DNA from 3 places in the Streptomyces yunnanensis genome. Region 3 is predicted to be linked to each of the others. Evidence: riboswitches for the same ligand, from Rfam matches in the RefSeq annotation. Region 3 holds a riboswitch; each other region holds the start of a gene.

Evidence for each region. A riboswitch is a leader RNA that binds a small molecule or an ion and turns the genes downstream of it on or off. The one in region 3 is predicted to bind cobalamin.
Region 1: it holds a riboswitch for cobalamin, as region 3 does, so the genes downstream of both, nicT (Nickel transporter NicT) here and MOV08_RS15185 (ribonucleoside-diphosphate reductase subunit alpha) in region 3, are expected to answer to the same signal.
Region 2: it holds a riboswitch for cobalamin, as region 3 does, so the genes downstream of both, MOV08_RS30930 (cobalamin biosynthesis protein) here and MOV08_RS15185 (ribonucleoside-diphosphate reductase subunit alpha) in region 3, are expected to answer to the same signal.

The regions. Positions count from the first base shown of each region.
Region 1 covers NZ_CP095749.1:6,539,007-6,541,262, reverse strand. Annotated here, with positions in the region: gene MOV08_RS28535 (alpha/beta fold hydrolase) at 1-807, shown strand, start outside; cobalamin riboswitch at 875-1,088, shown strand; gene nicT (Nickel transporter NicT) at 1,120-2,256, shown strand, end outside.
Region 2 covers NZ_CP095749.1:7,098,054-7,100,309, forward strand. Annotated here, with positions in the region: gene MOV08_RS30930 (cobalamin biosynthesis protein) at 1-896, opposite strand, end outside; cobalamin riboswitch at 1,027-1,157, opposite strand; gene MOV08_RS30935 (hypothetical protein) at 1,366-1,818, shown strand; gene MOV08_RS30940 (caspase, EACC1-associated type) at 1,824-2,256, shown strand, end outside.
Region 3 covers NZ_CP095749.1:3,511,287-3,513,542, forward strand. Annotated here, with positions in the region: gene mctP (monocarboxylate uptake permease MctP) at 1-183, shown strand, start outside; gene MOV08_RS15180 (GNAT family N-acetyltransferase) at 279-782, shown strand; cobalamin riboswitch at 952-1,104, shown strand; gene MOV08_RS15185 (ribonucleoside-diphosphate reductase subunit alpha) at 1,269-2,256, shown strand, end outside.

The DNA of each region.
Region 1 (2,256 bases), 3.0 Mb from region 3:
GTGCCGATCGCCGACGACGGCGAGCTGTTCTACGAGACGGCCGGCTCGGGACCTGCGGTGGTGCTGCTGCACGGCGGCATGCTCGACCAGCACATGTGGGACGAGCAGTTCTCCTGGCTGGTCAACTCCGGCCTGCGGGTGGTCCGCTACGACTCCCGCGGCCACGGCCTCTCCTCCACGGTGACGGGCGACTGGGCCAACCACGACGACCTGGCGGCCCTGCTGGACGCGCTCGACATACCGCGCGCCGTCCTCGTCGGCCTCTCGCACGGCTCCCGGGTCGCGCTGGACACCGCGCTCGCCCACCCGGACCGGGTCTCGGCCCTCTTCCTCGCCGCCCCCGGGGTCAGCGGTCGCCCCTTCACCGACCCCTTCGTCCTGGAGCACATCCGGGAGCAGGTCGCCGCGATCGGCGCACCGGACGGCGCGGAGCGCTATGTGGAGCACTTCCTCCGGATGTGGGTGGACGGGCCGTACCGCGCGCCGTCCGCCGTGCACCCCGGCTTCCGGGAGCGGATGCGCGCCTCCGCGAGCGCCAATGTCGAGGTGCACGCCGACGGTGTGGGCGCCGGCATGCCCCTGGAGGTCGGCGCCGCGGACCGCCTGACCGAGATCAAGGTGCCGACCACCGTCCTCGACGGCGACCTCGACTCCACCGACATATCCGCCAACGCCCACGCCATAGCGCTCCAGGTCCCCGGCGCCCGCCGTGTCCGCATCCCCGCCGCGGGCCACATGGTGAACCTGGAGAACACCCCGCTCTTCGACCAGGAACTGCACGCCTTCCTGTCGTCCTTGGCCCTCTGAGACGGCCCGCCCCGCCCCGGGCGAGGGCCCGGGGCGGGGCGGGCCCGCCCGCTCTCCCCGGCGCCCGCTAGAGTGACCGGGCCGTGGTGATCGGGAAGACCGGTGCAGGACCTTGTGTCCCAGGCCGGCGCGGCCCTCGCCACTGTGATCGGGGAGTTTCCACCCCTCTCCGTACGCGCCCGGTGCGCGTACGGCGCCACTGACCGCAGCCTGCGGCCGGGAAGGCGGGGCGGACGCGTGCACCCGTAAGCCAGGAGACCGGCCACGGCATCTCACGAACTGATCCACGAGGTGCTGGAGCGTGATGGCCGAATGGCCCTGTCCACGAATACCCCGGGAAATTCCCCTTCCCCCCGCGACGCGTCCCCTGGCGGCATATCCGGATCCACCGGTTCCTTCCGCTGGCAGCGCCGGGACACCGTCCGCACGGCCGGACTGATGACCGTGATCGCCGTGCTGCACATCGTCGCCTTCGGCGTGCTGTTCCTGCTGGTCGTGCCGGGCCACTACACGGTCGGCAGCCAGGTGTTCGGTGCCGGCCTCGGCATCACCGCGTACACCCTGGGCATGCGGCACGCCTTCGACGCCGACCACATCGCGGCGATCGACAACACCACCCGCAAGCTGATGGCCGACGGCAAACGGCCGGTCTCGGTGGGCTTCTGGTTCGCCCTCGGCCACTCCAGCGTGGTCGTCGTGATGGCCGCGCTGGTGGCGGGCGGCGCCCAGCTCGCCGGCACGCTGATGAACGACAACTCCCGCACGCACCAGGTGCTCGGCCTCGTCGGCACCACCGTCTCCGGCACCTTCCTCTACCTCATCGCCGCCCTCAACCTCATCGCCCTGGTCGGCATTCTGAAGGTCTTCCGGGCGATGCGGGCGGGCGCGTACGACGAGCAGGAGCTGGAGCGCCACCTGGATTCCCGGGGCTTCATGAACCGGATCCTGGGCCGTCTCACCAGGTCCATCAGCCGGCCCGGCCAGATGTTCCCGCTCGGTTTCCTCTTCGGCCTCGGCTTCGACACCGCGACCGAGGTGACGCTGATGGTGATGGCGGGCAGCGGCGCCGCGGCGGGCCTGCCCTGGTACGCGATCCTGTGCCTGCCGCTGCTGTTCGCCGCCGGGATGAGCCTGTTCGACACCCTGGACGGCACGTTCATGAACTTCGCCTACCAGTGGGCGTTCTCCAACCCGGTGCGCAAGGTCTACTACAACCTCACCATCACCGGCCTGTCGATCGCGGTCGCGTTCCTCATCGGCACCATCGAGCTGGTGACCGTGCTGCACGACAAGTTCGGGCTGGACGATCCGCTGACGGCGGGGATCTCCTCCCTCGACCTGGACAACGTGGGCTTCATCATCGTCGGCCTGTTCGTCGTGGTGTGGGCCGCGGCGCTGGCGTACTGGCGCCTCGGCGGCGTCGAGAAGCGCTGGACGGCCCGCACGGCG
Region 2 (2,256 bases), 3.6 Mb from region 3:
AGCGCCAGCAGGCCCACCCGCCGGGACAGGCGCACCGCCCGCTCGATGTCGGGCACCTGGGGCGGCCGTGCGCCGCCGTTGAGCACCGGCCGGTGCTCCACCCGCCCGCCGTACGCCAGGGTGCCGCCCAGGCGGACGCCCAGCGCCCCCGCGAACGACGCCTCCACCGGGCCCGCGTTGGGGCTCGGATGGGCCCCGCCGTCCGCCCGCCAGGCCCGCAGCGCACCGCGCCGGTCCGGGCCCGCCAGGACCGCCAGCGCCGCGGTCAGCCGGGCGCCGGGCCAGCCGGCGACATCGTCGAGACGGGCCGCCGCCCAGCCGAACCGCCGGTAGCGCGGCGACTTGTGACCCACCATCGCGTCCAGGGTGTTCACCGCCCGGAACGCCACCAGGCCGGGCACGCCGCCGAGGGCGCCCCACACCAGGGCGCCCACCACCGCGTCCGAGGTGTTCTCGGCGACCGACTCCACCACCGCACGGGCCATCTGCGGCCCGTCCAGGGACTGCGGATCGCGCCCGCACAGATGCGGCAGCCGTTCCCGCGCCACGTCCAGGTCACCGACGGCCAGCGCACCGCCCACGGCCCGCGCCTCCCGGCCGAGCGAGGTGCCGCCCAGCACGGCCCACACGGCCGCCGCGGTCAGCGCGGTCCGGGCGCCCGGACGGTCCCGCAGGGCGCGCTCCAGCAGTGCGGCGCCGACGGCCGCGCCGCCCGCGCAGACCAGGGTGTGCGCCGTCCCGTGGCCGCGGTGGTCGCGCCACAGCCGGCGTTCGACGGCGCCCGCGGCCCGGCCGAACGCGGCCACCGGATGGCCGCGCCGCGGATCCGCCGCGATCAGGTCGCCGAGGTAGCCGAGGACCGCGCCGCACGCATATCCCGCGTGTTCGCCGCGCATCGGATCAGGCCGCCGTCCGCCCTCGGAGGGACCCGGCGGCAGCGGGCAGGGGAGCTCTCGACGGGCAGCCGGGCATGGCGGTATGTCCTCACTCAGGGTCCGCGCCCTGGCTCGACGTGACGGCGACCAGAGTCTCCTGGCTCCCGGATCGGCGCCGCCCCCGGCCTTCCCGCCCGTACGGAGTACGGGCCGTGGCCCTCGTCGGAGGAGCGCTCCCCGGTGACAGTGGCGGGACCGCGCCGGATTCGCACCGGACTTCCTCTGCTGTCGCCGATTGGCCCCGGCAGTCCACCACGCCCCGCGAAGGCCCGTCAACTCACCCTTGACCTGCGCAGCAGCCCCACCGCCGGACCTGTGGCCAAAGCCACAGGGTGGCCGCCGGCTCACGGACGGTTGCCCCTGGCACGCCTCCCGCGCCACTATCTGGTGCACGGTGGGCGAAGGGGCCCGCCGGGAGGGGGACCGGGGGATGCCGGAGAGCGCCGACCGCCACGAGATCCGCATCAGGGTCACGGGTACCAACAATCCGAGCCAGGACATCGACGACCTCACCGCATGGCTGGAGCGCGAGCCCTGGCTGACGCGGCACCAGCACGACTGGCAGCGCCGGCCCCGCCCCGAGGAGGGCCCCGGCCGCGACGCCGCCGACGGCGCGATGGCGGTCGGCGTCGACGACCTGATCCTGGTCGTCGTCGGGGCGGTCGCCGCCGAGATCACCAAGGGACTGGGCATCGCCTTACGCGAGTGGCTGCGCCGCCGCCGGGAGGCCCGCGAGGAGGGCGAGGAGCCCTCGGTCGCGGTCGGCGCCGGCCCGCAGGTGCACGACCTCGGCGAGGGCCCGCAGCAGCCGGCCGGCCCGGGGTCCGCGCGCCCCCGCACCGGAAGCCGTGCGGACGAGGACGGCAGCACCGGCGAGGACTGACCCGGATGTCCGAGTACGACGCCCGGGGCAAGGTCAACCGCGCCCTGCTGATCTGCGTCCACGACTACGAGACGCTGACCCGCCTGCCCGCCGTCGAGGACAACGCCGAGGCGCTCCGCCACGCCCTGACCCGCCCCGGCACCGACCTGTTCACCGCCGACGAGGTGGTGGTCTGCCGGCCGCACCGGCCCGAGGACCTCAGCACCGCCCTGCGCACCGCCGCCGACGAGGCGCGCGGCCTGCTGCTGGTGTACTTCTCCGGCCACGGCTGGGTCGGCAACGACGGCGCCGACCTCCAGCTGATGGTGGGCGCCTCGGACACCCGCCAGAGCCACACCACCGTCTCCTGGCAGGACACCGTGCTCTCCTGCCTCGACAACGCCCGCGCCGACCGCGTCGTGATCGTCCTGGAGTGCTGCTACTCCGGCAACGCCGACA
Region 3 (2,256 bases):
GGCCTGACCGCCTTCGTGCTGAACGTGGTGGTGACGGTCGTCCTGACGGTCGTTCTGAAGGCCCTCAAGGCCCCTGAGGGCACCGACGAGACCGTCCCGGCCGACTACACCGCCGACCTCGGCGACAAGGGCGTCACCGCCGACCTGCCGCCGGCCACGGCGGGGTCGCCGGCGGGGCACTGACGGTCATCAACTACGGCGGAGGGCCGTCGCGTTCCCCTGGGGCGCGGCGGCCCTTTCGCGTGTACGGGCGGCGACCGCGCCGCCACACTGGCCCCATGGACATCACGATCAGGCCCATACGCCAGGCGGAGTTCGAGACGGTCGGGGAGCTGGTGGCGGAGGTGTATCTGGCCGAGGGGTTGCTGCACGGCGGGGAGCACGATCCGTACGCGGCGGAGCTGCGGAAGGTGGCGCACCGCGCGGAGCACGCCGAGGTGCTGGTGGCCTCGGACGGCGTGGACGGGGCGGTGCTGGGGGCGGTGACGTTCGCGGCGCACGGCAGCCCGTACGCGGAGTTGGCCGGGCCCGGGGAGGGCGAGTTCCGGATGCTGGCGGTGCGGCCCGAGGGGCGCGGGCGCGGCATCGGGGAGGCTCTGGTGCGGGCCTGTCTGGCGCGGGCGCGGGCGCTGGGGCTGCGCGGGATGGTGCTGTCGAGCCAGCAGCACCTGCTGCCGGCGCACCGGCTCTACCGGCGGCTGGGGTTCGCGCGGGCGGCCGAGCGGGACTGGGCGCCGGTGCCCGGTCTGACGCTGTGGGCGTTCGCCCGCGAGCTGGCCTAAGCGGCGTTCCGGCGGGCTCCGGGCCCCCTTCGGGCGGGCCACCGGCGGAATTTCGGTGGGGTTCCGAGGCGTTTCCGAGGGGATCCGGGCGGGTCGGCGCTTCGCACACCTGGGGGAATGGTATGAGGCGGCGACACAAGATGTGGGGGTGCGTGCGGGGAGCGACACAAGATGTATGCTCGTCCTCGCTGTCGCCGCAGGGGAATCCGGTGCGAATCCGGGACTGCCCCGCAACGGTGTGCGAGCGCGGACCACGGCCCTTTCCTCAAGGGCCGGTCGCGCGCTCCCGAGTCCGAAGACCTGCCGACGGTACGCCCGCACCGCCATCGGTGCGGCGTCGATACGTCCGGGCCCCGAGGGATGGGCAGATGGACGCCGCGCGGCCGACCCGCGCACCCCCGGTTCGCCGCGGGGTGCCCCATGCCCGCTCGGCTCCCGTCATGCCGCCACCCCTCCCGGCCCCCGCCGAGTGAGGGAGAGCATCAGGTGACCATCGCGCCAACGGAGCCAGCGTCAGACGCCGAGGTCGTGCAGCCCGTGGTGGCCGCGCCTCCCGCGCACGCGGACGGGCCGGGCACCGCCCTGCTGCGGACGCTGACCGAGCTGACCGTGGACCTGACCGCGACCGACCCCGGCAAGGTGGCCGCCGCCGCGCTGCGCGGCCGGCACCCCGGGTCCGACGAGGCCGAGTTGCGGTCGCTGGCCACCGAGGCCGCGGCCGGGCTGATCGCCGACGAGCCGCAGTACTCCAAGCTCGCCGCGCGGCTGCTGACCCTCGCCATCGCCGAGGAGGCCGCCGGCCAGGGCGCCACCTCCTTCTCGGCGTCGATCGCGGTCGGCCACCAGGAGGGGCTGATCGCGGACGTCACCGCCGCGTTCGTCGGCACCCACGCCGAGCGGCTGGACGCCCTGGTCGACGGGGCGCTGGAGGCCAGCGCCGACGACCGGTTCGGGTACTTCGGGCTGCGCACCCTGCACTCGCGCTATCTGCTGCGGCACCCCCTCACCCGCAAGGTGATCGAGACGCCCCAGCACTTCCTGCTGCGGGTGGCCTGCGGGCTCGCCGAGGACGACTCGGCGCGGGCGCTCGCGGACGTCGCCGAGCTGTACCGGATGACCAGCACGCTCTCCTACCTGCCGTCCTCCCCCACGCTCTTCAACTCCGGCACCCGCCACCCGCAGATGTCCTCCTGCTATCTGCTGGACTCCCCGCTGGACGAGCTGGACTCCATCTACGACCGCTACCACCAGGTGGCCCGGCTCTCGAAGCACGCCGGCGGGATCGGCCTGTCGTACTCCCGGATCCGCGCCCGCGGTTCGCTGATCCGCGGCACCAACGGGCACTCCAACGGCATCGTGCCGTTCCTGCGGACCCTGGACGCGTCGGTGGCCGCGGTCAACCAGGGCGGCCGCCGCAAGGGCGCGGCCTGCGTCTACCTGGAGAGCTGGCACGCCGACATCGAGGAATTCCTGG